One region of the Rossellomorea sp. KS-H15a genome, then DNA from elsewhere that is predicted to be linked to it. Evidence: predicted binding sites of a transcription regulator. Region 1 holds the regulator's gene; each other region holds the start of a gene.
What was found. Region 1 encodes Rex, which represses fermentation and respiration genes when NADH is low (regulators of the CRP and FNR family bind a similar motif). Its sites were predicted from a motif close to TTGTGAAATATTTCACAA; they were not measured.
Positions count from the first base shown of each region.

Region 2: M1J35_RS16090 (cytochrome c oxidase subunit II) is a predicted target of Rex. The motif match lies at 2,797-2,814, and genes of this name have one in related genera.
Region 3: M1J35_RS11375 (cytochrome ubiquinol oxidase subunit I) is a predicted target of Rex. The motif match lies at 4,634-4,651, and genes of this name have one in related genera.

Region 1 is NZ_CP096886.1:814,461-825,627, forward strand. Features, by position in the region: gene M1J35_RS04170 (ABC-F family ATP-binding cassette domain-containing protein) at 117-2,057, opposite strand; gene M1J35_RS04175 (redox-sensing transcriptional repressor Rex) at 2,248-2,925, shown strand; gene M1J35_RS04180 (twin-arginine translocase TatA/TatE family subunit) at 2,980-3,150, shown strand; gene tatC (twin-arginine translocase subunit TatC) at 3,166-3,933, shown strand; gene M1J35_RS04190 (YdiK family protein) at 3,949-4,158, opposite strand; gene M1J35_RS04195 (CPBP family intramembrane glutamic endopeptidase) at 4,155-4,898, opposite strand; gene groES (co-chaperone GroES) at 5,188-5,475, shown strand; gene groL (chaperonin GroEL) at 5,531-7,165, shown strand; gene M1J35_RS04210 (hypothetical protein) at 7,373-7,525, shown strand; gene M1J35_RS04215 (alanyl-tRNA editing protein) at 7,590-8,777, shown strand; gene M1J35_RS04220 (vWA domain-containing protein) at 9,363-10,682, shown strand; gene M1J35_RS04225 (hypothetical protein) at 10,701-11,167, shown strand, end outside.
Region 2 is NZ_CP096886.1:3,140,039-3,151,205, reverse strand. Features, by position in the region: gene M1J35_RS16100 (GyrI-like domain-containing protein) at 1-317, shown strand, start outside; gene M1J35_RS16095 (b(o/a)3-type cytochrome-c oxidase subunit 1) at 393-2,039, opposite strand; gene M1J35_RS16090 (cytochrome c oxidase subunit II) at 2,040-2,516, opposite strand; gene M1J35_RS22720 (hypothetical protein) at 2,888-3,022, shown strand; gene M1J35_RS16080 (SDR family NAD(P)-dependent oxidoreductase) at 3,078-3,848, shown strand; gene M1J35_RS16075 (chemotaxis protein CheX) at 3,901-4,350, opposite strand; gene M1J35_RS16070 (type III polyketide synthase) at 4,543-5,613, shown strand; gene M1J35_RS16065 (isoprenylcysteine carboxyl methyltransferase family protein) at 5,616-6,179, shown strand; gene M1J35_RS16060 (dynamin family protein) at 7,478-11,089, shown strand; gene M1J35_RS16055 (hypothetical protein) at 11,111-11,167, shown strand, end outside.
Region 3 is NZ_CP096886.1:2,212,898-2,224,064, reverse strand. Features, by position in the region: gene rnjA (ribonuclease J1) at 1-1,295, shown strand, start outside; gene M1J35_RS11385 (potassium channel family protein) at 1,342-2,001, opposite strand; gene M1J35_RS11380 (cytochrome d ubiquinol oxidase subunit II) at 2,104-3,117, opposite strand; gene M1J35_RS11375 (cytochrome ubiquinol oxidase subunit I) at 3,178-4,515, opposite strand; gene M1J35_RS11370 (ABC transporter ATP-binding protein) at 4,754-6,577, opposite strand; gene M1J35_RS11365 (ABC transporter ATP-binding protein) at 6,588-8,342, opposite strand; gene M1J35_RS11360 (TlpA family protein disulfide reductase) at 8,548-9,003, opposite strand; gene M1J35_RS11355 (peroxiredoxin) at 9,083-9,625, opposite strand; gene M1J35_RS11350 (mechanosensitive ion channel family protein) at 9,980-10,846, shown strand; gene M1J35_RS11345 (vWA domain-containing protein) at 10,883-11,167, opposite strand, start outside.

The DNA of each region.
Region 1 (11,167 bases):
TTTTGTGGATATTGTGGAAAACTCTTTTGAGTAACGTTTTATAAGTGTTGTAACTGTGGATAATAATGTGGAATAAGAAAGGATTGGGGAGTGATAGTTATCCCCAATCCTGTGGATTACTGCTCTTCTTGAAGGAGTTCTTCCAGTTCTGTCCATTCTTCCAATAAAGAATCAAGCTCTTCTTTCGCTTTTGTTAGTGATTCATTAATCTCCTGTACTTTCTCGTGATCTTGAAAGATGTCAGGGTCGCAGAGGAGATCTTCTTTTTCCTGTATGTTTATTTCAAGTACTTCCATGAGGCCTTCGATTTCTTCGACTCTGCGCTTTCGTTGACGTTCGAGCTTTTTCGCTTCTTTATCAATCTTGTGAGATCGTTTTTGAGTGGGCTCTTGTAATTGTTCACCCTGTTCCGTGCGTTCAAGTGCCGCCAATTCTTCCTGCTGCTGTAATTTTTCTACATAATAATCGTAATCGCCAAGATACTCCGTCGAGCCTTTTTTGGATAATTCAACGACCTTTGTGGCAATTCGGTTGATGAAATACCGGTCGTGTGACACAAAGAGGATGGTTCCGGGATAATCAATCAGGGCATTTTCCAACACTTCTTTGCTATCCAGATCAAGATGGTTAGTCGGCTCATCCAGAATCAGGACGTTTCCTTTTTCCATCATCAGCTTGGAGAGGGCTAACCGTGCTTTTTCTCCACCGCTTAGGGTAGAAACGGTCTTTAGGACATCTTCCCCTGAAAAGAGGAAGTTACCGAGGACCGTCCGGATTTCTTTCTCCATCTTCATCGGATATTCGTCCCATAGTTCATTTAATACGGTCTTGTTCGATGATAGTTCGGCTTGTTCCTGGTCATAGTAACTGATGGAAACATTGGATCCGAATTTAAATGTGCCGTCCAGTGGCTGAAGTTTATTCACCAATGTTTTTAAAAGCGTCGATTTCCCGATTCCGTTCGGTCCAACCAGGGCGATACTGTCCCCTTTTTTGACAGAGAAATCGATATGGGAGGAAATCGTCTCGTTTTTCCCGTAGCCAATGGTAAGGTCCTGGACGTGCAGGACGTCATTCCCGCTTGGCCGGTCAATTTGAAACGCGAAGCTGGCAGACTTCTCATCGCCGAGTGGTCGATCCATCCGATCCATGCGCTCCAGCTTCTTTCGCCGGCTCTGTGCCATTTTCGTGGTAGACGCCCTTGCGATATTCCGTTGGATGAAGTCTTCGAGCTTTGCGACTTCCTGCTGTTGACGCTCGAACATTTTGAGATCTTTCTCATAGTCTTCTGCTTTTTGTTCAAGATATCTGCTGTAGTTCCCGGGGTATTTCTTACTCCTGTTCCGGGAAATTTCATACACTTGATTGACGACGCTGTCTAAAAAGTAGCGATCATGGGAAACGATCAGGACGGCTCCTTCATAGCTTTGAAGATACGTTTCAAGCCATGATAAAGTTTCAATATCCAAGTGGTTGGTCGGCTCATCGAGGATAAGGATGTCAGGCTTGGTCAGAAGAAGCTTACCAAGGGCAAGACGGGTTTTCTGACCACCGCTCAGTGTGGATATCTTGGTTTCGTAATCAAAATCGGCAAAGTTCAATCCGTGAAGGACGGAACGGATATCCGCTTCATACTGATAGCCGCCGGAGTCCTTGAAGAGAACCTGGAGTTGATCGTATTCCTTCAATACCCGTTGATAGACCTCCTCTTGTTCATATACCGAGGGATCGGCCATTTGCTGCTCCAAAAATCGCAATTTTTTTTCCTGCTGTTTCAATTCCTCAAAGACAGTCAGCATCTCAGACCAGATGGAAAGATCCGATTCGAGACCCGTATTTTGGGCAAGATACCCGATGGAGACGCCTTTTGGCTTTGTGATCTCCCCGGAATCGTAGGAAAGGTGTCCTGCTATTATTTTTAGAAGAGTCGACTTCCCCGCACCATTACGGCCGACAAGGGCAACACGATCTCTAGTCTGTATTTCAAGTTTAATATTTGATAGGATATTATCTGCACCGAAGTTTTTTGTTAATTGATTCACTTGTAAAAGAATCATGACGTTTCACCTCTATTTCATAGTGCTAGTGTACCGTATTTGAGAGGGGAACGGCAATAAAACACCTATTAATCTTCGTACACTTAGGATAAAATATAGTGTATGATGGGTAGGAGAGTTTATTAAATCTGTATGCTTTCTATTTTGGAAGCGGTATCAGAGGTTTTGAATAGATGTGGGGGAATACAATATGAACCAGGATACAACGAAAATTCCACAGGCAACGGCCAAGCGCCTTCCGCTATATTATCGATTTATCAAGAATCTGTACTCATCAGGTAAGCAGAGGGTTTCATCGAAGGAATTAAGTGAAGCGGTGAAAGTTGATTCTGCTACGATCCGCAGGGACTTTTCTTATTTTGGTGCATTGGGTAAAAAGGGATACGGCTATAATGTCAATTATCTGTTATCCTTCTTCCGTAAGACACTGGATCAGGATGCCCTTACGAAGGTTGTGCTGATCGGGGTGGGGAATCTTGGTACAGCGTTTCTTCATTATAATTTCATCAAGAATAATAACACGAAGATCGAAATGGCTTTTGAGGTGGATGAAAAGAAGGTCGGGACTCAAATCAGTGATGTACCCGTTTTTCATTTAGATGATTTAGAAGAGAAGCTTGTGGGGCATGATATTGAAGTAGCGATTCTGACGGTGCCGGCATCTTCTGCTCAGAATATCACAGACCGATTGGTTTCTTCGAATATAAAGGGGATACTGAATTTTACCCCGGCTAGATTGACGGTGCCCGACCATATCCGTGTCCATCATATCGACTTGGCGGTGGAGCTTCAGTCACTCGTATACTTCTTGAAGCATTACTCGGAGGATGACACGGAAATGTCACAAGATGGAATCATAACAGAATAGAAAATTCTTCATATTTACGTTATGATAGAATGGTAAAAGAGGAGGTGTCTCATTATGCCAGGTCCAGGTAGCCTCGTATTAATAGCAGTCGTTGCTTTACTTATTTTTGGCCCTAAGAAACTTCCGGAATTAGGAAAAGCGGCAGGAAATACATTGCGTGAATTTAAAAATGCAACAAAAGGCTTAGCAGATGATGAAGACGAAAAAAATAATAGTGCTAAGTAGAGTAGGATGAACGCCATGAGTCAAAGAGACATGACAGTTTATGAACATATAGGAGAATTGCAAAAACGACTCATGTTTGTAGTCGTTTTCTTCTTGTTAGCAGTTGTTGTAAGCTTCTTTCTTGCAGAACCGCTGATCAGGTACTTACAGCATGCCGATGAAGCGAAAGAATTAACCATGAACGCCTTTCGTATCACAGATCCTCTCAAGATTTATATGGAAATGATCATGTTCATTGCTTTGATCATGACATCCCCTATCATTCTCTTTCAAGTCTGGTCTTTTGTGAGCCCTGGTTTATATGAAAGAGAGAGAAAAGTGACGCTGAGTTACATTCCAGTTTCCCTTATCCTTTTCTTAGGTGGATTGTCATTTTCTTATTTTATTTTGTTTCCATATATCGTGAAATTCATGATGGGTTTATCAACGAACCTAAATATAGAACAAGTGATAGGAATAAACGAATACTTTCATTTCTTATTCCAGATTACGATTCCTTTCGGTTTTCTTTTTCAGTTACCCGTAGCCATGCTATTTCTTACACGGTTAGGAATCATCACGCCGATGATGATGGGGAAGATGAGGAAAGCTGCCTACTTTATCTTATTGGTCATCGCGGCCCTTATCACGCCTCCCGACATTGTGTCCCATCTAATGGTGACGGTACCGCTCTTCATACTATATGAAGTCAGCATCTGGATCTCCAAGATCGGATACAAAAAAGTATTGGAGGCGGAGCAGAAGCTTGAAATGGAACAGTTTGAAGACAAAAATAAGGATTGATCATTTGATCAATCCTTATTTTTTGTGCTTTATTTGTTTTTTGATTTTGAAATGCAGCATGACCATCCGTAACCCGGAACCGAAGTCCAGGGTCGCAAGAAAGATCAGCATATACGTGAAAAATCCCCAACCTTCATCATTCTGTACATTTTGTACAGCAAAGTATGTGAAGAGCACACCGAGAAGGAGATAGATCACTCCCGAGAATAATGGTGACCTCCTCATAGAAATAATCCTCCAATAAATCCTTGTATTTTTTCAGCTTCATTCATCATTTTTTCGATATCGTCCTTATAGATAGATTGCATTAGAACGACCGTTGTATTCATGGCCACGTGAGCAAATATTGGCACAAGGATCCGCTTCGTTTTTACATAAAGAAAGGCAAAGGTGAATCCCATTGCTGAATACAGGATCACATGCTCAGGCTCGAAATGGGCAAGAGCGAAAATGACCGAGCTGATTAGAGCGGCAAAGAAGAAATGCATCTTCTCGTAAAGCACGCCGAAAATGATCTTCCTGAATACGATCTCTTCCAGAATGGGTCCGATGATGGCCGCGACCAGCATGGATAACGGCACTTTTTCAATGATGCCGATGATCATCTGAGTATTTTCAGACCCCATCTGAATTCCTAATGCATATTCGACTTGTATCGCAACCGATTGAGCGATGAATGCCATGAAGATTCCGAGTACCGCCCAAACAATCGAACGGCCGGCGCCCATGGGAGCACTCCGTTCGAGACGGGTGCTTGTTTCGCTTTTCCTGAGAATGCCTCCCACAATGAGAAGGGTCAGCGTAAAGCTGATGACAAGCCAATATCCAGGGACAAGGCTTCGTACCGTCTCATCGGGTTTACCGAGGACGTCGACACCGATCTTATATAAAAGGGGTACCCCGACAATGCTTGAAAGCTGCATGACGATATAGGCTATTAAAATAAATCCGAAATGTTTTTTCAACGTTTGATCTCCTTTAGCACCTGTAAGATAACGGTCATGTTACTCCTGTACAATTCTACTAAGAAAAGCGGAACTGTTCAAATCTAAGGGTTTCTTTCAGCCTGGAATATATGGGGAAAGGAGGGCATAGGATAGGAGGGTGTGAAAAAAAGAGAAAAATGACGAAAAAAATTTTAGGCAGGACTCTTGCAAAATGAAAACGAATTAATTAATATAATAGTTGTGTTAGCACTCACAGTGAGCGAGTGCTAATAAATATCATTTACATATTTCAAGGAGGTTGTTTCACTTGTTAAAACCACTAGGTGATCGCGTCGTTATCGAGCTAGTTGAGTCAGAAGAAAAAACAGCAAGCGGTATTGTGCTACCGGATTCCGCAAAGGAAAAGCCACAAGAAGGTAAAGTGATGGCTGTAGGTACTGGTCGCATTCTTGACAACGGTGAGCGCGTTGCTCTTGAGGTAGCTGTCGGCGATCGAATCATTTTCTCTAAATATGCTGGTACAGAAGTGAAATACCAAGGCACAGAATACCTGATCCTTCGTGATAGCGATATTCTGGCTGTAGTTGGCGAATAATTTAAATTCCGTAATAGTAAACCATACATTATTTAAATAAGAGGAGGACTTTATAATGGCTAAAGATATTAAATTCAGCGAAGAAGCACGCCGTTCCATGCTTCGCGGTGTCGATCAATTAGCGAATGCAGTAAAAGTAACTCTTGGACCAAAAGGACGTAACGTGGTACTTGAGAAGAAATTCGGTTCACCACTTATCACAAATGACGGTGTAACCATTGCGAAAGAAATCGAACTAGAAGATGCATTCGAAAACATGGGTGCAAAACTGGTTGCTGAAGTAGCAAGCAAAACAAACGAAATCGCCGGTGACGGTACAACGACTGCAACGGTCCTTGCTCAAGCAATGATCCGTGAAGGTCTTAAAAACGTAACAGCTGGTGCTAACCCTGTTGGCGTTCGCAAAGGAATCGAAAAAGCGGTTCAAGCGGCTATCGAAGAATTAAAAGTGATTTCTAAGCCGATCGAAGGCAAAGATTCCATCGCTCAAGTTGCGGCTATCTCTGCAGCTGACGAAGAAGTCGGTCAACTGATCGCAGAAGCAATGGAGCGCGTTGGAAACGACGGCGTTATCACAATTGAAGAATCTAAAGGGTTCACTACTGAACTTGACGTAGTAGAAGGAATGCAGTTCGACCGCGGATATGCATCTCCATACATGGTCACTGATTCAGATAAAATGGAAGCTGTCTTAGAAAATCCATACATCCTGATCACTGACAAGAAAATCGGAAACATCCAGGAAGTACTTCCTGTTCTTGAGCAAGTTGTACAACAAGGTAAGCCACTATTAATGGTAGCAGAAGATGTTGAAGGTGAAGCTCTTGCAACACTTGTTGTGAACAAACTTCGCGGAACATTCAACGCTGTAGCTGTTAAAGCTCCTGGCTTCGGTGACCGTCGTAAAGCGATGCTTGAAGACTTAGCGGTTCTAACTGGTGGAGAAGTAATCACAGAAGATTTAGGCTTAGACCTTAAATCTGCCAACATCACTCAACTTGGCCGCGCGGCGAAAGTAGTCGTAACGAAAGAAAACACGACTGTCGTAGAAGGCTCTGGAGACCCAGAAAAAATCGCAGCTCGCGTAAACCAAATCCGTGCTCAATTAGAAGAGTCCACTTCTGAGTTCGATAAAGAAAAATTACAAGAGCGCCTTGCTAAGCTTGCAGGTGGAGTAGCAGTAGTCAAAGTTGGAGCTGCAACTGAAACTGAGCTTAAAGAACGTAAACTACGCATCGAAGACGCCCTGAACTCTACTCGTGCAGCAGTAGAAGAAGGTATCGTATCCGGTGGTGGTACAGCACTCGTGAACGTATACAACAAAGTAGCATCAATCGAAGCGGATGCAGATGTAGCAACTGGTATTAACATCGTGCTGCGTGCTCTTGAAGAGCCGATCCGTCAAATCGCTCACAACGCTGGACTCGAAGGTTCTATCATCGTAGAACGTCTGAAGAAGGAAGAAGTAGGTGTCGGATTCAACGCAGCTACTGGTGAGTGGGTCAACATGATCGAAAAAGGTATCGTAGATCCAACCAAAGTAACTCGTTCTGCGCTTCAAAACGCAGCGTCTGTTGCAGCAATGTTCCTGACTACTGAAGCAGTAGTAGCGGACATTCCTGAAGAAGGCGGCGGCATGCCGGATATGAGCGGCATGGGCGGCATGGGTGGAATGGGCGGCATGATGTAATTCATCATCGCCCATTTCCTGGAGCTATCCAGATAAAAGTGGTCATTCCTTATGGAGTGACCACTTTTTTTACGTCCTAAGAGAGTTAAAGAGTTTACAAAATCACCATATAGGTAAAAAGTATGATAAAAACACATCCATACCGAAACGATTTACGTATACTGCGTGTGACTTCTACTTTTTAACTAAACCAAAGCAGGTGATAACATGAACTATACAACGATGGATCTCAGGACGCTGGTAGAACGGATCATTGAAGGGGACGAGCGGGCTAAAGAAGAATTTGAAAGACGATGGGAAATTCCATGGGAACAAGTCGGGACAGTACCAATATCGATCGAGAAGAAGCCAAGGGACTGACGTGGTTCCATCCATCCTTCTTATGATAAAGTATGGATAGAACATTTCAGAAAGAGGGTTACCGATGACAGTCAAACAATACTATCAAGATGCCTATATGAAAAGCTTTCACACATCCATTCAGGATCAGCAACAGGATGAGTCAGGCTGGTACGTCGTATTAGAGCAAACGGCTTTTTATCCGACAGGTGGCGGTCAGCCCCATGATACGGGAACGTTAAAGGATAAGAGGGTTATCAACGTTGAAGAGGTGAACGGAGAAATCCGTCATTACATAGAAGAACCGTTTGAAGACATTTCAGAAGTTATCGAAGGGCAGATCGATTGGGAACGCCGATTCGATCATATGCAGCAACACGCCGGTCAGCATATCCTGTCGGCCGCATTTGCAGAAGCACTGCAATATGAGACGATCAGCTTTCATCTCGGGAAAGAGTTCCTCACCATTGACTTAAACGTCAGTGACATCAGCAACTCAGATGCTTCGAAAGCAGAGGAGCTAGCCAACCGGATCATAAGGGAAGCACGTCCGATCGAGACGAAGTGGGTGACGGAAGCGGAACTGTCCGACTATCCGCTACGGAAACAGCCATCCGTCACAGATGAAATCCGCCTCGTCATCATCCCGGACTTCGACTATAACGGTTGCGGCGGAACCCACCCACGTTCCACGAGCGAAGTCGGAGCCATCAAGATCCTTGATTGGGAAAAGCACAAAGGCCATATCCGCCTGCAATTTATCTGCGGTGACAGGGTCCTCCATCAACTGCACCGGAAGCATGGACTGCTGAAAGAGCTCACAAGTGTACTCCAGGCACCTGAAGAAACGATGGTACCGACAGCCGAGCAGCTGATCGCCAAACAGAAAGAACAGGAAAAAGCACTCGATGGATTGAAAGAAGTCCTGCTTACATATGAAGCGGAAGGATTACTCGGAATCCCAGAAGATGACTATACGCTCATTCAAAAAGCTTACAGTGACCGGCCGATCCAGGAACTTCAGAAAATCGCCCAGCATATCGTCTCTAAGAGAGAGGATGCGATTGTGATGCTGGTCGTGCATAATGATCAAAAGCTTCAGCTCGTAGCGGCGAAGGGGTCGTTACCAACCATTAACCTAAGAGAAGTAGCACAAAAAGTATTCCCGCTCATCAATGGAAAAGGCGGCGGGAAAGAATCGTTTGTTCAAGGCGGTGGAGAAGCGGTTATCACTAAGGAAGAACTCCTTGATCAACTGGCGAACAAATTATAAAGAATAGGAAGAGCCATCCGGCACGACTGGATGGCTTTTTTCAATTATATGGAGGTATTTATCTATATTTGGAAAATTCGTTCAATATAAAAATGACAGGAAGCAGTCACACTTCATTCACAAATGATTCCAATTACCTACCAATTTTAATACTTGTAATAAAACACCTAAAAATTACCACTATAAAATTCAAATACCCTGTTGATAAAAGCGAAGTAAACCTTTCGTAGCTATACAAAATACCTATTTTTACCTTTGGGAAATTTTATAAAATGGTCCAATAATAACAGACAAGATTCGACAAAGACTTTGTCGGATTGACGTTCGCGATGACCAATGATAATTATTATATAGAAAAAAAGTATCAGGATTTTACATTAAAAAGTTTTTAAACATGAAATTCGTGGTAAATAAGAGTTGAGTTAATTCCAAAATATTGAAAAGTGATACATAAGTATCATTTATGGGTGGATTTGACATCTTCTTCAATTTTTATTCGTATATAGGTCTATTGAAAAGGGATTAACTTGATACAAAAATATAATGAAGTTTAGATCATCGACAACAAAGGGGAGAAGCAATCACATGAGGAGACTACTTGTATTATTCTTCAGCTGTTCACTTATTGGTCTAGTGGGGTGTTCAGGAGAAGAAACAACTAAGAAAGACCTTAAAGAAACATCCTCAGAAGAGGTGAACAAGGAAAAAGAAAAAGAAGCGGTGAATTTCCCGGAGGCCCCAACTGAACCTGAAGAAATCGTCAAGCAACCATACGGAGAGAAGATGCAGGACGTTGTGACAAAGGTGGAAAATGGGGCTGAAGCGGACATTGACAAAGTGGAAGATATCATGGAAGACTTCCCTGCTGAGGGGCTTAGTGTAGAGGAAACGTTTAACGGGGTGGTCAATTGGTTTGCCCTGGATTATTCGGATTCCTATCAGACCTTGAAAAATTACGAGCCGGATTTCGGTAAATATGATATTGAAGAAAAGAATCAAAAACGAAAGAATGTCGTCATACTCATTGACTCAAGCGGAAGTATGGCCGCAGAGGTAAGTGGCGGTCAGAAAATGGAACTGGCTAAAGAGGCTGTCAGTAAATTTGCGGCCGGTTTTCCAGAAGACGCTACGATTTCTCTTAGAGTCTATGGGCATAAAGGAACGGGATCAGAAGAAGATAAAAAACTATCATGCTCCAGTGATGAACTTGTTTACGAACCCAATACATATGATCAGTCATCTTTTGAGAAGGCATTGACTCAGTTTAAGCCGAGCGGATGGACACCGTTGGGAGCTTCGTTAAAGTCTTCCTACGAGGACCTTAAACAACAAGCGGGAGATGACACAGAGAACATAGTGTATGTTGTCAGTGACGGGGTCGAAACCTGTGACGGCAATCCGGTTGAAGAAGCGCGCCAATTGGCGGACTCGAATTTGAACATCAAAGTCAATATCATTGGTTTTGATGTCGATGATAAAGGACAAGAACAGTTAAAGTCAGCAGCAGAGGCTGGTAAGGGGCAATACTTTACTGTGGCCAATAAAGTAGAACTCGAGAATTCGCTACAGGAATTGCTGGATAATGCCGTCCAACAAATAGAAGATAATTTCTCTAAAGCAAGTAATGGAATCGAAATTAATAATAGGTCCGTCGAGCTTCAACAACAGGTAGATGACCTGGGAAGAACATTTGATAAGCTTTCTTCAGAAGAACGAACGATTTTTAATAAGGCCATATTATCACTTCAAAAACAGGAGAAAATAGACCGTGATAAAGCGATGGAAATAGAAGATTTAGCTGACGAGAGACTTCAAACTATGGAGGATTTTGCGGAGAAGCTCGAGAATGAGGCGAGAGAGAAAGTGAAAAATAAGAGGGAGAGCTTATTCAAGGCGATGGAATAAAGAGGGAAAGAGGAATGAATGATGTTTATTGTAGTTGATGAATCACTAGGGTTGCCCAAAAATCTATTAACGGAAGTTCATATCCGGCCAACAACTCTCAAAAAAGGAATTTCGTTGTCTTATGCATTAGAAAAAGGAAAGAAAAGTTGGGGGTTTGGTAAACTCCCTTTAACAATGACTACAACAGATGAGATGCTGGAAGAAGTATACGGTTGGTCCATGCAGGATCGGGAAGTTCTATATATTTATGATGAACATACCACACCTGCTGCTTGGGTAAAGAGATTGCAAAACTGGTTCTACCCCAACCAGCACATCTATTTGGTGAATGGTTCCGTTAATCGGGGGTTAGCCCTTCATTTACTTTCAAATAGACCGGAAATACCATCTCTATTAGAAGGAACCCGCACGGAATATGTGATCACCTCCAGTTCTAAGTATCTTGATGGACGGACTTATTTAAAGATGGGGAAAAAGAAACCTAA
Region 2 (11,167 bases), 2.1 Mb from region 1:
TATACGCACCATTCCATGATAGGGCAACTGATTTTACGTATTATTGTACCGTTGAAGTTGATCGTGTGGAGAAACTTCCACCTGGGTTGGTGGAACTGTCACTTCCTGCAGGTGAATATGCACATGCCCTTTATGAAGGACTGTCGACGGAAGTGGAACAAGCCTATTTCGCCATCTTTAATTGGATTAAAGAGAATGGGTATGAAAAAGACTACTCCAGACTGAGTGTTGAGAAGTACCTATCCCAGGACCGTGAAATCAACGAAACGGAAGATAAAAGGAAATTAGAGCTGTTTGTCCCAATTAAACTGAAATAAAAAGGAGGCTGCTTCATTTGAAGCAGCCTTTTCTTATACTTGTCGCCCCAGAGCGAGCCCCTTCCGCTTTTCTTGTCACCACATTTTATAACCTTTAGATGCGGGTGGGGCGTTTTGGATCATGTCGATGAATGGTACGGTGTAGGCGACGAGGATGAGAGCGGCCAGGATGGTTAACCAGATCCGCCAGTTCTCGAGTGCCATTGGTGTCCTTTCGGCTGTATCAGCCGTTTCACCGACAGGGAATTCCTCCTCTCCCTTGGGAGCGAAGAATGCCAGGTTGATAAAGATGTATAGAACGAGAATGATACCCATGAAAAGGATCGTGCCCCCGATCGCCTGTGCTATTTGGTAGGGGATCCAATCCATTGCCTGAGGTGCATCCCCATAAGTGGAATATGAAGACCTTCTTGGTGCACCCAGTAATCCAACTGCATGCATGGCGCCAGACATGATGCTCATTCCGACGGCCCATACAATAGCCTGCACGATGGCCAATTTGTTCATTGCTTTCGTTAGGACGCGTCCCGTCAGATGAGGGACTAGCCAATAAGCAATTCCAAAGAAGGTCAAGACGACAGATGTGGCCAGTGTTAAATGAAAGTGACCGGTGACCCAAATCGTATTATGGACCACCTGATTCATTTGATTGGATGCATTGATCAATCCGCCTGCTCCTGCAGGGATGAAAGCAACCATTCCGATGAACGGCACTGTAAAACGGGCGTCACCCCATGGAAGCTTCTTGAACCATCCGAATAATCCCGTAGCTCCTTTGCTTCTCCCGTACATTTCAAATGTTGCGAACAAAGAAAATGCTGTCATCAGGGAAGGGATGACGACCATGAACGTCAGGGTCACCTGAAGGAACTTCCAATAAGCATCAATGCCAGGCTCCACTAGTTGATGGTGAAATCCGACCGGTATCGAGAATAGAAGAAAAAGGATAAAGGAAAGTCGTGCCAAAGAATCTGAAAAGATTTTTCCTCCGATGATTTTCGGAATGATCACATACCATGCCATATAAGCGGGCAGCAGCCAGAAATAGACGAGTGGGTGACCGAAATACCAGAACAAGGTACGGCTGACAAGGACGTCGACCCTGTCCACCAGACCAAGGGACCATGGAAGGAGCTGAAATAATACAGTCCCCGCAACCCCGATGGTGGCAACAATCCATAAGACGGTGTTGATGATGCTCATGAAAGTCAGTAAAGGACTCGGTTGTCCAGGATGTTCTTTTCTCCAGCTTATATATTTCATGATCATCCCTGCGCCGCCAAGCCAGCTCCCCACCACAACGAAGGTCAATCCTAAATAAAAGATCCAATGGGCCTGGAGGGGAGCATAAAATGTATAAAGGACCGTAGCTTCATTTAATAAAATCATGACTGCTGCCATGATCGTTCCAAGAAGCATGACCCAGAATCCCAGCCACCCCATGAAGCGGGATTTTCCAGAATAAGTCCCTGACGTACGGGAAATGGCAGCATGCTGGAATCCGAGAATAAAGAATGTCGTCAGTACCAATCCGAGTAATACCCCGTGAACAGTCAATACTTGATAATACCCGATACCTGCAGGCAAAGTGAATCTGCCTGAACGGACCAAAACCTGTAACAGGCCGGCGAGTCCACCTAATGCCAGAGCAGCAAACCCTACGTAAATGTGAGCCATGGCCAGTGTAGCATCCTTTTTATCAATTCTTACAAATGGTTTCATCTACTCCACCACCTTTAACATAGATTTCATCGTGTGATGACCGACACCACAGTATTCATTACAAACAATGAGAAATTCTCCAGCCTTGTCGAGTGTTGTAGTGTATTCACTGACAAATCCCGGTTCAAGCATCATATTAATATTGGTTCCTGCCACTTCAAACCCATGCACAACATCCTTGGTTGTAGCCGTGATTTTCAGTGTTGATCCTTTAGGGATTTCAATTTCCCCGGGGGTATAGAGAAAAGCGGAGGCCACAAATACCAATTCATAATCCCAAGCCTTTCCTTCCACTTTTTTAAGTCCGGGTTCGTTAAACGGAGCGATTTTGTCCACCTGCTCCGGATTGACGTATGCCTTTGCGCTTGGAGGCTGATGCCCCTGATGAAAAGCACTGATACCCAATATGATTAAAAATAAGATAAGAGACCCTGTTCCCAGTGTTAACCACCATTTCTCATAGCGATGCATATGCATATAAATCACTCCTTAAATTAAAAACGATTCAGAAACAGCAAGAATACCCCAAGCCATGTGAGGATTAAAAACCCTCCCAAAAATAATACCGAAGTAAATGTACCTTTTAATGAGGTGGGTTCCTTGACTTTGACTTCCGTTTTTCGATGTAATTCCGGTTTTCCCATTCCACTCATTCCTTCCATTCATTATTCACTGAATTGATAGTTCAATCATAAGCGGGTACACCTCTTTGAATCTGTGATAAATGTCACACCTAAAGGGGTGGTTTGTGAAAAAAGTGTGAAATGATTAAAAATAGGCACTCGGGTGTGTTCATTCTCGTGAACTCTTGCATAAGGTGTAGGAATGAAGAGGAAGGTGATGATCAAATGGAAAAATATTATTGTAAACAATGCTGTCAAATCTTCTCTGATAAGATGATGTGCCCTCAATGCCGGATGCCGGTCGAAGCGAAGATACACATCGAGGTCCATCATCAGCAAGTGAAAAAAGATCACCGATGAGGCTTACTGTGCTAAAATAAAGAAGATTCGAATAACAGATAAGGCGGTGGGGAATTTGTTTGTTCCTTCATTTTCATTGAAAGGTAAATTGGCCGTTGTCACAGGTGCAGGCCGGGGAATTGGACGTGCCCTCAGTATTGGATTAGCGGAGTCAGGATCCGATGTAGTCCTGTTGTCCAGAACCAGGGATGATTTGGAAGAAACAGCTGGTGTAATCGAGAAGCTGGGGAGGAAGGCTCATATCCTCCCGACAGATGTGACATCACGTGATGAAATAAACAAGGTGATCACCTACATAGAAGACCATGGCTTGTCCATCGATATCCTGATCAATAATGCAGGGATGAATATACGTTCGGAAGCGCTTTCGGTAACGGATGATGAATGGCAGAAAATCATGGATACGAACTTGAAATCAGCCTTTATGATGAGCCAGGAAGTAGGAAGGCATATGAAAGAGAGGGGCCGGGGGAAAATCATAAACATTGCCTCCGTCGCAGGCCACGTCGCCCTCAGAACCGGGGTCGTATATGCTTCCACGAAAGCAGCCATGATTCAAATGACGAAGGTATTAGCCATGGAATGGGGAAAACACAATATCAATGTTAACAGTATCGGTCCATGGTATTTCAAGACACCTTTAACAAAGGAACTTCTGCAAAATGAAGAGTATGTAAACGATATACTGGCAGTGACTCCTTTGAAAAGGATCGGTGAGCTCGAGGAATTGGTAGGCCCGGCGGTATTCCTTTCATCGGATGCCTCAAACTATATTACCGGACAAACCCTCTTTGTAGACGGAGGAATGACGATCAACGGTTTTTGATTCCAGGATAAAAGGCTGACCTTTCGCTGAAGGTCAGCCTTTTATCTATTTTCTATTCAATCATCAGTATCACTAAAAAATCACCAACATTTTCAATGGAAATCGGTAGTTTTAAGGCTTTGTCGAAACCATACATCTTCGATTGCCCCACAATCACGGTCGGTGGTGTGATGTCGAGTGAATGACCGGCCTGTGCAAGGAGAGTAGCTAGATTCCCTGCAATCATATTCCCGAGCTCACCCGCGAATGACTCAAGCATTTCACCTTCAAGGGGCATTCCAAACATGGATGCTCCCAAACCTTGAAAGCTCTCTTCTTCTCCATCAATGATCATTCTTCCTCTTACGTCACCCGTGAACCCGATGAGTACACCGATCTTATGCTGACTGAAGGGTTCTGTCAGCAATGAGGGTTTTAAAACAGTAACACTCAAAGGGATGACTCCTTTAATCGCTTCTACTGAACTATTAAGTATATCGGTGACACTTTTAGTTAAAATCATGTCGTATCCTCCAGTATTTTGTCACTATAATCATACCATACGGACTAGGATTAAAGGATGATATTTTCGTCCTCTTTTCATACTAAAGAACTATTTATAGAGAGGTGTTTAAAACAAAAATAACACTTCATACATGATTTTTGCCTAGGTGGAAAAGCTATCCTTATATGGAAGTGTAAGGAGTGGTCGTGCATGCCGAAAATACTCTCAGTGGAAACTGAGGTTCCGCCAGTTAAAATCACGCAAAATGAAGCCGCTGAATTTGCAAAGCAATTGTTTTCTTCAAGTTTTAAAGATATAGGACGTCTCATAAATGTGTTTCAAAACGGGGAAATAGCAAGCCGTTATTTCGTAAAGGACCTGGAGTGGTTTTCCAAGGAGCATACCTTTCAGGAAAAGAACGATGAATTCATCCACCATGCCGTAGAATTGGGGAGTAAAGTGGTCCATAAGAGCCTTTCACGTCATAGGCTCTCAATGGGAGATATCGATGCCATCATCACCATATCAACATCAGGTCTATCAACCCCGAGTCTGGAAGCCCGGATCATGAACAGGCTCCCATTTTCTCCCCATATCAAACGAATTCCGATATGGGGTTTGGGATGTGCAGGGGGGGCGTCGGGGTTATCAAGGGCGTATGAGTATTGCTTGGCCTTTCCAAAGGCAAATGTTCTTGTTCTTTCGATCGAACTTTGCTCATTGACCTTTCAACACGGAGATCGATCAAAGAGCAATTTGATCGGGACGTCCCTTTTCGCTGATGGTGTGGCATGTGCCCTTGTCTGCGGGGATGACAGCCCGGCAATAGAAGGCGTCCGGCATCCTTTGCCAACGATCTTTGCCACTCAGTCGACGCTGCTCCAGGATTCATTGGATGTCATGGGATGGGAAGTGAAGGAAAATGGATTATATGTTGTATTTTCGAAGGACATTCCCACATTGGTGAAAAATTGGCTGCGTCCGAATGTAGAAGGATTCATTGAAGCGAACGGGATCGGACTCCGGGACATTAAGCATTTTGTGGCCCACCCGGGTGGAAAGAAAGTGATTGAGGCTTACATGGATGCTTTAGGAATGGATGAAAGGATGACAACTGAATCAATGAGGGTATTGAAGGAATATGGCAACATGTCCTCTGTCACGATTCTTTATGTCCTCAAGGAATTTATGGAAAAAGGCTGTGAACGGGGAGATATTGGTCTTGGCACTGCTTTGGGACCTGGGTTCAGTTCGGAGCTTTTGTTGATGAGGTGGGAATGATGCTGTATTTTGTATTGTTTTTCTCGGTACTGATGATTCAAAGACTGGTGGAACTGTATATTGCAAGATCGAATGAAAAGTGGATGAAGGAGCGGGGCGCAAAAGAATACGGACAGGCTCATTATAAGCTGATGGTCGGCATCCATGTTGCATTTTTCATTTCCCTCGTCATAGAGGGGGGGTTCTATCACTCAGGTGTCAATCACTATTGGCCGTTATTGCTTGGCGGTTTTATCCTGACTCAGCTCGGGAGGATCTGGTCGATCGCTTCGCTTGGGAGGTATTGGAACACTAAGATCATCGTCCTCCCCGAAGCTAAGGTCATAGCCAAAGGTCCCTATAAACACTTGAAGCATCCGAACTATTTGATTGTAACCCTTGAGTTCCTGATTGTTCCATTGCTTTTTCAAGCCTATTGGACACTTTTCATCTTTGCATTATTAAATCAATTCATTCTTTCTATCCGAATCCCTCTCGAGGAACATGCCCTGAAGGAGGAGACGGAGTATGAGAAGGTCCATCTCAACACGAAGGGATGGATTCCCCTATTCAAAAAAGAAAAATGATTTTCTTATTGAAAATGATTATCAACTTTGATAAGATTCTAATTGAAGATGAAAATTATTCTCAAGTACAAGTATTTTTACAAAAGGGTGGGGACAAGAATGGTATGGTTTTTGATATTGTTTACTGTAGTAGCGTATGGCTTCACGATGAAGTATGTATTATCTAATGTAATGAAGAATCAGGCACAGCGGAAGAACGTATCTTCATACCAGTCGAACTCGAAATCTTTTGTTCACTCAAACTTAATCGCAACTGAAACAACACGATAAACAGGGCCTTCTTCTTCGGAAGAGGCTTTTTTTGTCTTTGTTTGTAAAAGTGACAGCTATTATACTTGGACCGTTCCTTTCCGCTTCAGGCACTTGCTTTCCTCGGGGAGGAAGTCAAGCCTCCTCGGGCTTTGCCCTGCGGGGTCTAGACTTTTCCTCTATTTCCCGAAGGAGTCAAGTGCCTTCCGCTCCAATCCACTCTGTGCTTCTATATGTGAAAAATCAGATTAGACAACTACCAAAAAGATCTTAGGATTGATGTATATGTTACAGATTGCGGAAAGTCAGATATTTGTCAATAATGCTTCAATTAATCACCTGCTAAACCGTGACTTAGTTATTTTTAGAAAGCTCTTTTCGCAAAGATTGTTGTTTTCTAACATAGGAACTCTGAGGCCCTGTCTATGTATGTATGGATAGATGGTGAGGGGAACGGCTTCGCTTTCCGGCGGACGAACGGCCAAGCCTCCTCGCATTCGCTGCGGGGTCTTGTCTCGTCCGTTTTTCCGCAGGAGTCTACGCCGTTCCCTCCCCATCTAAATGAGATAGCGTAACAGAGCCTACCAGTGAAAAAACAAATAAAACAGCATTTTAATTTACTATTCAAACTGAAATTGACCTCTCCACACATAGAAAATGATGTTTTCTAGAGGTGTACAGAGGTAGATTAATCCTCCAATTACAATAAAGTTGATTGTAGCGGAAGGTGCTTGACTCCTGCGGGAAACGCTGGACAGGTGAGACCCCACAGGCGAAGCCGAGGAGGCTCACCGCCAGCCCCGCGGAAAGCGAGCACCTGAAGCGGAAATCAACCATTACTCGCTACCTTACATAGCAACAAAGTTTACATAAAGCCTTTTAGAAACATGATTCCATATTGTCTTTTCCCCTCATTCAATCCTTCGCATATACTGTTATCAATCTCAGCTCACTCTTTCCGGTAGGATTTCATAGAGAATTTGATTCAAATACGATAAAATAAAAACGTTATCATTCTTCTTAAGTGCAGAAAGGAATTAGATTAGACTATGAGTCAGATTGAACATAAGAGCACACATTTACATAATACGTTAAACCAACTTACGGCTTACTACGACATCTTCCTCCAGAATGGGGATGGGGAGAGGGCTTCCAAGGTTGAACGGCTTGCAGAAAAGTTGAATAATCATGAATTGATCCTTGCTTTTTGCGGCCATTTTTCCGCTGGGAAGTCCACGATGATCAACCGGTTGATGGGTGAAGACATCCTGCCATCCAGTCCGATTCCAACCAGTGCGAATCTGGTAAAGGTGCATCATGCCCAAACGGACTTTGCAAAGATTCATTATCATCAGTCCCAGCCCCTCTTTTTTAAGGCACCGTATGATTTTGAGACCATTAAGAATTTCTGTAAAAACGGGGAAGACGTATACTCTGTAGAAATCGGTCGGGAGAGAAGTGCCGTGCCTGAAGGGGTTTCCGTTTTGGATACTCCGGGAGTTGACAGTACGGACGATGCCCACAGGCTGTCTACGGAATCGGCGATTCACCTTGCCGACGCAGTTTTCTATGTAATGGATTATAACCATGTCCAATCACAGGTAAATTTTGAGTTCACCAAGGAAATGGTGCGTCATGGTGTCAAATTGTATCTGATTGTGAACCAGATCGATAAGCATCAGGAGGAAGAATTATCTTTCAGCGAGTTTCAGGAAAGCGTCAAAAATTCATTCGCCTCTTGGGGAGTAGTACCCGATGGCACGTTTTTTACAAGTTTGAAAAATCCCGACCATCCTAACAATGACCTTGAAAAATTGAAGGCACTGATTGATGGCCAGGTCAAACAGAAGGATGAACTGATTGAAGACTCGGCAGTCTCGGCTATTTCGCAATTGAGATCTGAACATGAGAAATGGTATGAGGAAGAGCTTGAAAAACTTGAGGATAGAGCCCTGGATTTCCTGACAGACGAAGAATGGGAAAAGAAAGACTCCATCCTTCTAAAAGAAAGAAAGCTCGTCGATACACTGGCAAAAAATGATGTCGCATCCATAAAAGATCAATTCGAAGAAGAGCGAAGGGAAATCCTCAAGAATGCTTATTTAATGCCTTTTGAAACAAGGGAATTAGCAAAGGACTTCCTGGAAAGCAGGCAACAGGACTTCAAAGTCGGCTTCCTGTTCTCCAAGCAAAAGACAGAAGAAGAAAAAGCACTGAGACTTCAAAGGTTCAAAGAGGATATCAACTCACGGATCGAATCTCAACTCGAATGGCACTTAAAGACGCTTGGTAAAAACATCGTGAAAGAATATATCCCTTCATCTGATCAGCGGGTGGAATGGGACCGATTGAACCTTGAAGTGGACGATCATTTCCTTGTCGATTTAATTAAACAAGGGGCAGGAGTCTCGAGTGATTATGTTCTCCAATACTGTGATGATCTTTCTGAGGAGTTGAAAAGAAAAGCAAGAAATGAAACGAGCGGGTTGATCGAAGGACTGATAACCGAAATTGAAAACTCATCGCCCGAAGAGAATGCCGGCATGGAAGAAGAACTGGCAGAGCTTCAGAAAAAAACAGGCATCATTTATCAATGGAATTCACTCAATGAAGAGAAGGACGCTCAAATCAGAAGATTGAGGAAAGCGGAAGTTGATCCAACACGTGCGGAGACGATTATGTCAGAATGGACCGTGAAATGGAAAGAGAGAGAAGAAACCTATACACTTGCTTCCGATGTGGTTCTGGATCGTAAAGAGGACTCGGGACAAGAACGCGACATAAATCAATCCCCGGACATCAAGGAGCAGCTCTCGTCAAAAGACGAAGCGATTCAACGGTTAGAAACGATGGCGAATGTGTTCAGGAATTACAATGGGTTTACCAAGATGGCACATCTATTGGACGGAAAGAGAGAGCGCCTCTCGAGTCAATTCTTTACCATCGCATTATTCGGTGCATTCAGTGCAGGGAAATCATCGTTTGCCAATGCCCTGTTAGGAAGAAAAGTACTACCGGTGAGCCCGAACCCTACCACCGCCTCCATCAACAGGATCAATCCTGTATCGGAAGAGTGTGAGCATGAAACGGCCCATGTACACATCAAAACCGGTGAACAGCTAATGGCAGACATCAATCATTCCCTTTCGTTTTTCAATCGCAATGCATCTTCCCTGGACGAAGCCGCGGAAATGATACCAGATTTATCGACTGAAGGAAGCGGGAAAGAAAATGTACATCTTTCTTTCCTTCAAGCCTTTCTGACAGGGTATCCTTCATTTAAGGAAACCCTCGGCAGCAGGAGGAAGGTCGATCTTGAAGAATATAAAGGATATGTAGCCGATGAGACGAAAGCTTGCTTTGTGGAGTCCATCGATCTCTATTTCGATTGTGAGATAACAAGACAGGGGATCACCCTCGTCGATACACCGGGTGCTGACTCCATCAATGCCCGCCATACCGGTGTTGCTTTCGAATATATCAAGAATGCCGATGCGATTCTTTTTGTGACCTATTATAATCATGCATTTGCCAAGGCAGACAGGGAATTCCTTATTCAATTGGGCCGAGTGAAAGACACCTTCGAACTGGATAAAATGTTCTTCGTCGTCAATGCCATCGACCTCGCAAGTGATGAAAAAGAAAAAAATGAAGTCATTGATTATGTGGAAGACCAATTGATTCAATATGGAATCCGTTTTCCAAGGATTTTCGGAGTATCATCTCTTCAGGCACTTAAAGAATCTGCATCTCATAAATCGGGGATGGATGCTTTCAAGAAGGAATTCCAAACCTTCATCCAGAATGAATTAGTGAGCATGAGTATCGAATCCGCACTTGGCGAGTGGGAGAGAGGGCTGAAGCGTTTTCAACAATATCTCCACTCCGCTTCCAGTGAAAAGACGTATAAACAATCAAGGAAGAGGGAGCTTCTGGAGCGGAAGTCCGAGGTTGAATCCATCATTGACGGCATATCCCGGGATCCCTTTACAGTGGAGATGTTGCAGGAATCCAAGGAACTCGTGCATTATGTAAAACAAAGAGTATTTTTCAGGGTGCCGGACTTCTATAAAGAAGCATTTCATTCCGGGTTATTTCTTCAATATCCATCTCAATCCCAGGCCATCCGTGAAGGATTAAAGGAATTTTTATCAAGTATCGGGTTTGATCTGGCTCAGGAAATGCGGGCTACCTCCCTGCGGATTCAGCAGTTCATTCAGAAGCAGCTCCGAGATCAATGGGCTGCAATGGAAGAAAAAATCCAGCGGGTGGAACAAGATCTCGTCCTGTCCCCAATGGATTATAAAAATGAAACGAGCATTGAATTTGAGAGCGCTTTTAACCAAACGGAATTGCGACCATTTGAAGAAGTTTTCTCCACATTCAAGAATCCAAAGCAATTCTTTGAAAAAGGCGGAAAGAAAGTGGTGCAGGAAAAATTGGAAGCCTTGCTTCAAGAACCTGCAGACCGTTACCTGACACAGGAACGGTCAAGGTTGGACACCTGGGGCCAATCCTATTTGGAAGAGGAATTCAAGTTGCTTAAAGAGGAGCTGCTAAGTCAGGTGACCGATCAGATTACATCCTATCTTGAAGCACTCGAGACCGTCCAGGACCTGGATCAGTTGAAACGGGATTTAATATGTCTCGAGGAGGCTTAGAAAAGAAGGAGGACATCCATAGTGAATCCTTATCATTGCTGTGCTACTTGTATTCACATAGAAGGGGTGAAAAAAGAG
Region 3 (11,167 bases), 1.4 Mb from region 1:
ATGATGTTGTGAAATTCCGCAAAACATCTGTAACCTTCTTCAGAACGACACACAGTATCCCGGATTCTTACGGTATCGTTGTCAAAACACCACCTGGAAATGTTGTTCATACAGGTGACTTCAAATTCGATTTCACGCCGGTTGGTGAGCCCGCGAACTTAACCAAAATGGCTGAGATCGGAAAAGAAGGCGTTCTATGCCTACTGTCTGACAGTACCAATGCTGAAGTTCCAAACTTCACGATGTCGGAACGTAAAGTCGGGGAAAGCATCAATGATATTTTCCGTAAAGTGGACGGAAGGGTCATCTTTGCTACATTCGCTTCGAATATTCACCGTCTTCAACAAGTGGTCGAAGCAGCAGTGTTCCATAACAGAAAGGTTGCTGTTTTCGGAAGAAGTATGGAAGCAGCCATCACGATTGGACAAGAATTAGGATATATCAACGCTCCTAAGGATACATTCATTGAACATAACCAGATCAATCGCCTTCCAGCGAATGAAGTGGCTATTCTATGTACAGGTTCCCAAGGTGAGCCGATGGCAGCATTATCAAGGATTGCAAACGGTACCCACCGTCAAATCCAGATTCAGCCTGGTGACACCGTTGTCTTCTCTTCTTCACCAATTCCGGGGAACACAATCAGTGTCAACCGTACGATCAACCTTTTATATCGTGCCGGTGCAGAAGTCATCCATGGACCATTAAGTGATATTCATACATCCGGTCACGGTGGACAGCAAGAGATGAAGCTGATGCTTCGCCTGATGAATCCAACCTTCTTTATGCCGATACACGGTGAGTTCCGTATGCAGAAGATGCACGCTCAGCTTGGTGTCGATTGTGGCGTCCAACCGGAAAACTGCTTCATCATGGATAACGGTGAAGTCCTTGCACTAAGCAATGACTCCGCACAGGTAGCAGGGAAGATCCCTTCTGGAAATGTCTATATCGATGGAAGCGGAATCGGTGACATCGGTAATATCGTCCTTCGTGACCGCCGCATCCTATCAGAAGAAGGTCTTGTGATTGTCGTTGTCAGCATCGACATGAAAGATTTCAAGATCGCTTCCGGCCCGGACCTGATTTCAAGAGGATTCGTCTACATGCGTGAATCAGGCGACCTTATCAATGAAGCGCAAACGCTCATTTCTAAACACTTGAACAAAGTGCTTGAAAGAAGAACGTCCCAATGGTCAGAAATCAAGAATGAAATCACAGATACACTTGCTCCATTCTTATATGAAAAAACGAAACGTCGCCCGATGATCCTACCGATCATCATGGAAGTATAATAACGAATAAGAGGCTGACCCAAATGGGTCAGCCTCTTATTTCGTCTTATAGTACCTTTTTCTCAAACCGGTTAATATCCGTATCGGCACCGATGACAATAAGGATGTCCCCAACCCGGATCTGTTCATCGGCTTGTGGGGAAACGATGATATCTTTTTCCCGCTTTATCGCCACGATGTTGATTCCGAATTGAGCACGGATATCCAAATCGATAAGGGAGTTTCCACTCAGACGTTCACTCGCCACAATCTCCACGATTGAATGTTCATCTGACAACTCCAGATAATCCAGTACATTATTTGAAATGATATTGTGAGCAATCCTTCTTCCCATATCCCTCTCCGGATGAACGACCTGGTTCGCCCCAATTTTACGAAGGACCTTTTCATGATAATCATTTTGTGCTTTCACGGTAATTTTCTTGACGCCGATTTCCTTTAACATCAATGTCGTTAGTACACTGGACTGGATATCATCTCCAATCGCGACAATGACATGATCGAAATTACGGATCCCCAGGCTCTTCAATACGGATTCATCGGTTGAATCCGCAACAACCGCATGTGAAGCAATGGAAGAAAATTCATTCACCTTGTCCTCATCCTGATCGATGGCCATGACCTCCATGCCTTGATCCGTCAATGATCGTACGATACTGCCGCCAAATCGGCCCAAGCCAATAACTACAAACTCTTTTTTCACCATGTATCCCCCCGCAGTCTCTATAATCTATATTTTAGCATAAAAAAAAGGAGAAAATGACATTTCTCCCTTTCCTTTTTTGTATTTCATTCAAGTTCCAACTCGTCACTTGTTCCCCTTAACATAATCCGCATCAAATAAGAAAAGTCTCATCAAGAGATAAAGTGAGGGAATCAGCAATAACAGTCCTGCGATAAAGACTACGACCAGTGCCATCCCCATCGTTGGATTCGTGACACTCGTTTCAATCGTGATAAAAGGTTTCAGGATATATGGTAAATGTGACGCCCCGTAGCCAAAGAATGCAAAGAAGAATTGCAGCATGACCAGAGTGAATGCCAGGCCAAAATTCCTTCTCCTATAGATAAAAAATGAAGCGCCAAGAAAGCAGACAAGGGATAATCCGAACATCCACCAGATCTCGATGGCGCTATTGAAATGCTCGGGATTGTGTTCTCTTAAAGATACGAAAACCAGTAAACTCGCTAAAATCGTCGGCGGGCTCCAGAATAGTGAAAACTTTCTCAGTTCTTCTCTTGAATCCAAATCCCCCGCACGATTGGCATAATAGGTCAGGAATGTGGCACTGATGAATAAGACCGATACGATGGACAGGACAACCACGCTCCATGAATAAGGACTGGTAAACAATTCACGGGCCAGGAATACGACCTTATCACCCTGCTCTTCCAAAAAGCCTCCTTCAGAAATGGTCAATGCCGTAGACAGGGAAGCAGGGATCAGTAACCCTGTTGCCCCGTATAAAAACAGGTAAACGATATTGTCTTTGGAACCATAGTTTCCGAAAGCATAAAAACTTCCCCTGATGGCAAGCAATATAATCGCGATACTCCCCGGAAGCAATAATGCCGTCCCGTAGTAATAGGCCGCGTCAGGGAAAAAACCGACCAAACCGACAAAAAAGAAGACAAAAAAGACGTTCGTTACTTCCCACACAGGAGAAAGATATCGACTGATCAACACATTTAACGTATGCTCTTTCCCTTTCATCCTACCGTAAAAGGCGAAGAAGCCGGCTCCAAAATCAATCGAAGCCACTATCAGATAACCATATAGGAAAATCCACAGGACGGTGATCCCCACGATTTCCAAACTCATATTCATTCCTCCCCCTTAACAAAATCAATCGGCTCCTTCTTTATAAGGAGCCTCATCATGCTAACTCGCTTTTTTAGGAAAGCGTTGTTCCAATTCAGCTTCTGCCGGCTTATTTTTAAACATTTTAATCAATACAAAGACACAGAGGATGCCGAGGAGTATATAGAGACCCACAAATAGCGCGAACGTCAATCCAACCCCGTCTGCCTTTGTTGCCGCTTCCGCCACCTTCATATAACCACGCAAAATCCATGGCTGCCGTCCGACCTCAGCGTAAATCCAGCCAAATTCGATGGCAAGCATCGCAAGCGGTCCACTCGCAACAATCCCCCATAGCAATCCTTTATTCCATTCATTCCTTTTTTTCCACTTCCAGAATAAGATGAATGCCCCGGCAATGAAGATACTGTAAAACCCGATGGACACCATCAAATCAAACAGATAATGGACCCATAAAGGCGGCCGTTCGTCTTCCGGAAATTCATTCAAGCCGATGACCTCTGTATCAAACGAACTTCCCGCCAGGAAGCTCAGGAAACCTGGTAATCGTATCTCATTATGGACTTCATTGTTTTCATCAAGCGTCCCGAAAACGATTAAATCAGCATTCTCTTCCGACTCAAAATGCCACTCTGCAGCCGCAAGTTTCTCAGGCTGATATTCAGCCAGGAACTTAGCCGACAAATCCCCTGCGAGAGCAGAGCCAAAAGCGAAAATCAACGCAGATACCATCGTTAAACGAAGGGCTTTCTTATGGTAGTCCCCTCCTTTTTTACGGAGGATCGCAAATGCTGTGATAGCTGCCAGTATGAGGGCAGATGTTAAGTACGCCGTCGTCAGCACGTGAAACACTTTGGTTGGTGTTGCGGGATTCAGCATCGCTGCAATCGGATCGATATTGATCGCCTTTCCATTTTCCAATTCGAATCCCTGTGGAGTATTCATAAACGCGTTCACCGTCGTAATGAAGAGTGCTGAAGCCGAAGAACCGATCATCACCGGTATCGTCAGAAGCCAATGAATCCATTTATTCTTGAATCGATCCCACGTATAAAGATAAATCCCCAAGAAGATGGCCTCAAAGAAAAACGCAAATGTCTCCATGAATAAAGGCAGGGCAATCACCTGTCCGGCGACCTGCATAAATGATGGCCATAACAAGGACAGCTGAAGCCCTATCGCCGTTCCGGTCACCACCCCGACAGCCACCGTAATCGTAAATCCCCTTGCCCATCTTCGTGCCAGCAAAAGGTAATGAGGATCATTTCGTTTGATCCCCATGAACTCAGCTATGGATATCATAACCGGAACCCCTACCCCAATCGTTGCAAAAATAATATGGAATGCAAGGGTTGTCGACGTGAGCATCCTGCTTAAAACCACACTATCCAAAACCATTCTTTACTCCCCCTACCGAATTACTTTTTATCGTAAACAGCTCTTTCCTACTGTTTATCACTTATTGTTCATTATAAAACCTGTAGGTGAGTTTGTGAAGTATTGAACAATGAATATTTTGTGACGTTTTTCACAAAGATTTTTGTTTTTTAGTTTCTCCGACATGTGTACGAAGCCGTTTCACCACCATTCCACAAAAAAACCCCACACACCAGTGCGGGGTCCTCAATACTTCACATTACATCGCGTCCAACATCCTGAACTGTGACTTCACCAGTTCAAAATAGTCTCCTTCCTGTTCCATCAATTCGTCGTGATTTCCAGACTCTTTGATTCTGCCATTTTCAAGGACAAAAATATTGTCGGACTCACGGATTGTGGAAAGGCGGTGGGCGATGATGATCGCGGTACGACCGTTCAGTAATTTCTTCAATGCATTTTGGATCTTAACTTCTGTTTCTGTATCGATCGATGCTGTCGCTTCATCCAGTATGATGATGCGAGGATTTGCCAAAAGGGCACGTGCGAAGGACAATAGTTGTCTTTCACCTACAGATAACACATTCCCCCGTTCCTCGACTTCCGTTTCGTAACCGTTGGATAACTTTTCGATGAACTCGTTTGCCCCGATGGCTTCGGCTGCCTTCAAGACCTCTTCATCGGATGCACCCGGGCGTCCGAACCGGATATTATCCATGATCGTTCCAGAGAAGATGAATGTATCCTGCAGGACGATGCTGATTTGACTGCGTAAGCTTGAAACAGATGCATCCCGTAAATCTACTCCATCAATCTTTACCACGCCATTTGTCGGGTCGTAAAATCGGCTGATGAGATTCGCGATCGTCGTCTTACCAGAACCTGTATGTCCGACGAGTGCAACGGTTTGCCCGGCTTTCATTTCCAGATTGATGTCCCTGAGTGCTTTACGTTTATCATCATAAGAGAATTCAACATGTTCGAATTGGATTCTTCCCTTGATATCGGTCAGATTCAAGGCATTTTTCTTTTCGTTTACGATCGGTTGTTCATCGAGGAATTCAAAGATTCGCTCGGATGAAGCCATCCCGATCAACAGCTGATTATACACCTGCCCTAGTCTTGAAATTGGTTCCCAGAACATGCCGAGATAGAATGCGAATGAGACGAATTCACCAAGCTCCAGGGATCCATTTTGAATGAGGTGAGCCCCAAACCAAATCAGGACGGCAGTTCCGATGGCATTCGTTAATTCCACCAGTGGTCGGAACATGGCATTTTTCTTTGTGGCCGTTCTCCAGCTATCGAAGGTCTCTGTGTTTACCCCATCAAAGAAGGCCATATTTTCCTTTTCCTGGGTGAAGGATTGTGTCACCCTGATCCCCTGGATGCTTTCATTCAAATGGGAGTTAAGTTTTGATTGCTTGAGCCTTACCACCTGCCAGGATTTGCGTATTTTTTTGCGCAGGCTTGTAGAGATGAAGAACATGATAGGCAAAATGACCATGACGGCAAGCGTCAGTTCCGGACTTAACGTAAAGAGTATCACGATGATTCCGATGAGCAGAATGATATCCATCAATAGATTGATGACACCGTTCGTGAAGAGCTCCTGCAGGGAGTTGATGTCATTCATGATCCGGACAAGGATCGAGCCTGCTGAACGCTGATCAAAGAAACGATGGGAAAGCCATTGAACATGACTGAATAAATGTTTTCTCAGGTCATATATGACCCCCTGACCCAATTGATTCATCCATTTGATCCTGAGGACGTTGGCTATATAATTCAAAACATACAGTCCCGCTATGACTCCCACAAGGGTAAAGAGAAGATTTTCATCTTTTTGCCTGATTGCTTTATCGAGTGTGTATACCCCGATCAGGATCGGGATGATCAGGCGGACAGCCGTTGTGATCAAAACGGTAATGATAGACAAGGGCAACAGTTTTTTTGAATATGGTTTTAAATATGTCAGTAGCCGATAGAGCTGTTCCCAGTTGAATGGCTTATCGATCACTTGATCAGTTGAGTAATGGAACCTGCTCAGAATGGTTTTATTCACTTTCTTTTTTTCGCTCAATCTCTTTCACCTACCCTTCCTGAGTTTGTAATATTTTTTTCTGGTCTTGGTATTGAATGTCATAAATTCGCTGATAGGGTCCATTATTTTTCAATAAGAAATCATGGACCCCTCTTTCAACCACTCTGCCGTTCTCAAGGACGATGATTTCGTCGGCATGCTTAAGCGAAGAAATCCGGTGTGCGATGATGAAGGTCGTACGATCGGACATGACTTCTTTCAGCGCTCTTTGGATTCTGAATTCCGTTTCCATGTCCACGGCACTTGTAGCATCATCGAGAATGAGGATCGACGGGTCCGTGCAGATCGCGCGAGCTATGGCGATCCGTTGTTTCTGACCGCCTGAAAGACCTAATCCCCTTTCACCCAATCTTGTGTCATACCCATCAGGCAATTCGGAGATGAAATCATGTGCCTCGGCACGTTTTGCTGCTTCAATGATTTCTTCCATAGATGCTTCCGGTCGACCATATGAGATATTGGCTTTGATGGTGGAGGAGAATAGGAATGACTCCTGGAGGACGAATCCAATATTTTGACGGAGTGATTTTAGCGAGTAATCTTTTACATCCCTTCCATCAATGAGGATCTCGCCTTTATTCGGTTCATAGAAACGTGTGATCAGCTGGGTGATACTCGTTTTTCCTGATCCTGTGCCTCCGATCAGACCAATGACCTTACCGGGTTCTGCCTTAAAGGATATACCCTCAAGGGCTGCTTCGTCATGCACCGTGTAATTCAATGATACATCCTTGAATTCCACTTCGCCTTTCAATCGATCAACATGGATGACACCACTATGATCCTTTATCTTTTCATCCACTTCCAAAATCTCGAGTAATCTCTCTCCCGATGCCTTGGATTGTGAAAAAAGGTTGATTGTGAATCCAAGGTTCATGATCGGCCAGATGATATACCAGACCAGGCTGTAAAAGGCGACAAGCTCACCTGGTTGTAAATTTCCATTCATGACGAGATATCCACCGTATGCAAGGAGTGTCACGACACTCACATTCCCTAAGAACTCCATGAGTGGAAAGTATTTTGCCCAAATGTCCGAGGTGAAAAGATACTTGTCTTTATAATCACCATTGGACCGGTTGAATTTATTGATTTGAAACTCTTCCCGGGACAGTGATTTCACCGTATTGATCCCGGAGATATTTTCTTGGACATTCGTGTTCAGCTTTCCGAAGGACTTGCGGATACCGCGGAAGGCAGGGTGGACCGCCTTATCGAATTTGTATACGGCAATGGCCAGAAAAGGCAGGGAAACCAGTGTGACAAAAGTCAATGAAGGTGAATAGTAGAACATCACCCCAAAACTGACCGTCACCAGCAGGAAGAAGCGTAGTAATTCCGAGAAACCAAATGATAAGAAAAAGCGGAAAGCTTCTACATCCGCCGTCAAGCGTGACATCAAGTCCCCTGTTTTGGCGTTATCATAATAACTGAATGGAAGGAATTGAAGCTTTTCATACAATTCGTTCCTCAGTCGGTAGACCGATGTGATCCCAAAAAGGTCCCCATTATACTGTTGGATGAATGTGGCGATCCCTTTCACGACCATGATGCCGATAAATCCGAATGCAAGGTACGGAATCCACTTATATTCCCCTTGGATAAAGACATCGTCAATAGTAATTTGTAAGATCATTGGATATATCACTGTAATGCCTGTAACAAAAATCAAGAAAATCATTGAAATGATAAAATGCCTTTTATAAGGCCAGTAAAAGGCTTTTAATTTTTTAAATGTATCCATATTTTCTCTCCCCTCCGTGTTCCATTAAAAAACAACGTACTACTAAATATATCGGCTTTCGAAATAATTATCTACCCTTTTTTTAGAATTTTTTCCTTTTTGTGAATTCTCCTTCAAATCTTACTATTCATCTATATTGTAAAAATGAAACCACAAAAAAAGATCGGTCTTTTGACCGATCTCTTCTCCATATTACGTTTGATCCCTACTCGCTTTTATTCATTTCATCCAGGACACGGTTCACACGCTTTTCAAGCATCTTCATGCCGCTTCCTCCTGCCTGGAAGTGACGGAGATTCCCGTCTTTATCAAATACATAATAAGCAGGGACGTATTGATTTTCAAATGCATCTGTCAATTTATGCTCACTGTCCACAAAAATCGGGTGAGTGATATCGTGCTCCGCAGCCACCTTTTTGATTTCGTCCAGATTTAAATCCTCCTCTGAACGGGGCATATGAACAGCCATTACGTTCAGTTTATCACTGTATCGGTCACGGAATTCATTGACTTGGGGCATGGCTTCTTTACAGAGGTGACAAGAAATCGACCAGAAGTGGATCAGGGTCGGTTTATCTCCAACAAGATCATTCTTTGTCACTTCTCCGTTCAACCATTCAGTAGCGCCGGAGAGTGCCGGCATAGGTTCACGCAGTTTCATTCCAATTGCCTCCTTTAATTTCTGTTTATGAGTAAAAAAAAAGACCTAACAAACGGTTAGGCCATTATTCATTTGACAATTATAAAGTTTTTTGACCTGGCTTCCAGTTCGCAGGGCAAAGTCCGCCGGTTTGAAGCGCTTGAAGTACACGTAATGTTTCTTCCACGTCACGGCCGATATTGTTGTGGAATACAGCCTGGTACTGAAGTTCTCCCTCAGGGTTGATGATGTATAGGCCACGAAGAGCCACACCTTCTTCTTCAATCAGAACACCATATTCACGGGATACAAAATGGTTTGTATCTGCCGCAAGTGGATATTTCAGTTCACCGATTCCATTTGCATTGCGATCGGTGTTGATCCATGCTAAATGTGTATGGATAGTGTCTGTAGAGACACCAATGATTTCTGCATCTAAGTCTTCAAACTCATCGTAACGGTCTGACATTGCTGTGATTTCCGTCGGACATACAAATGTGAAGTCCATTGGATAGAAGAACAATACTGTCCACTTATCGTTTTTCATATTTTCCTCTAAAGAAACTTTACCGAATTCTTTGTTTGGCATTACAGCGTCCATTTCAAAACGTGGAGCCTGTTTACCAACCATGCGTTCTGCCATGAATAAATCCCTCCAATGAGTGTTTGATGAAATAATGTCTGTGAAAGAATGGCTTTATAAGCCTGTCCATTTCAACTCACAAATATCATTATATAGGATTGGATTTTTTTAGTCAATTATAATTAATTCAATATTATAATAATTATAATTTGTTTCCATCATCCCTTAGTTGTTTTGCCCAAAACAAATGTCATTTAGTCTCTACTTGCATGAAAGATCTGCCAGGATTAAGTTTATTCATTATCCACCTGGGAATAAACCAGTATGCTTTTTAGGGGGATCTCCTTTGACATAACCTATGGGGTATTGTGTATACTAGTATGGTCATTATTTAATAGGAAAGGATGTTTTGGTTTGGATTACATAATTGGTTTAAACGCTTTAAGTGATCGACTATCCAATTTTAATTGGGGCGGTCTATTAGTGACGATCGGAATAGGGGCACTGCAAATTTTAGCGATTTGGATCGCTTTTATCATTGTAAAAGGTGCGGCGAACAAAGTGATTGAAAGGATCTTTGAAAAATATCGAAAGAGAAATGATGTATCAGTTGGTCGTGCTCAGACATTACAAAGTCTTTCAAAAAATATTGTCGGCTATATCCTGATATTCGTTTTCTTCGTAACGATCATGCAAATCTTCGGTATCCAGGTGACCGCGATTCTTGCAGGAGCCGGTATTGTCGGACTTGCCGTCGGTTTCGGGGCCCAGGGGTTAGTAAGTGACGTGGTCACCGGCTTTTTCATTCTTCTTGAGAAGCAGGTTGACGTTGGCGATTATGTGACAACGGGCAGCTTCTCAGGAATTGTGGAAGAGGTCGGTTTAAGGACGACTCATATCCGCGGCTTTGATGGGACCCTTCACTATGTGCCGAACAGGGAAATCACGAGTGTCAGCAATCATTCACGTGGAAACATGAGGGCCCTTGTCGATATCGGTATTTCTTATGATGATGACATCGATAAGGCAATGGTCGTACTTCAGCAAGTATGCGATACCATTGCACAGGAAGATGATAACATAGTCGATGGCCCGAATGTGCTAGGTGTTCAGACACTGGGTGCTTCTGATGTCGTACTCAGGGTATTATGCAAAACAAAGAACATGGAGCAATGGGGTGTGGAACGAAAGCTTCGTAAAGCATTGAAGGAAGCCCTCGATCAGAATGGGATCGAAATTCCTTATCCTCACCAGGTTTATATCGAGAAAAAAGAAGACTGATGTAACGGAAAAGAGAAGGCGCTGCCTTCTCTTTCTTTATTTCTCCCTTCTCTTTTTTGCCTCAAGAAGACGTTTCAGTCGCGCGTCATCACCATTTACTTCAGGTTCCGCTGTTTTCTTTTCCCGTTTCACCTTTTTGACGGATTCCCTATCTTCTTTGGTCACTTCCAAGGTTGGCTGACGGTCAGTTCTCTTCCGCTCATCATTCCAGCGCTCCTTGTTGACTTTTCTGCCAAGCTGTTCGATGCTTGTTTCCTCCTTCATCTCTTGCGGCGTCCTCCGTGGTTTAATCAGATCAACCACCATCATGATCGGTCCAAC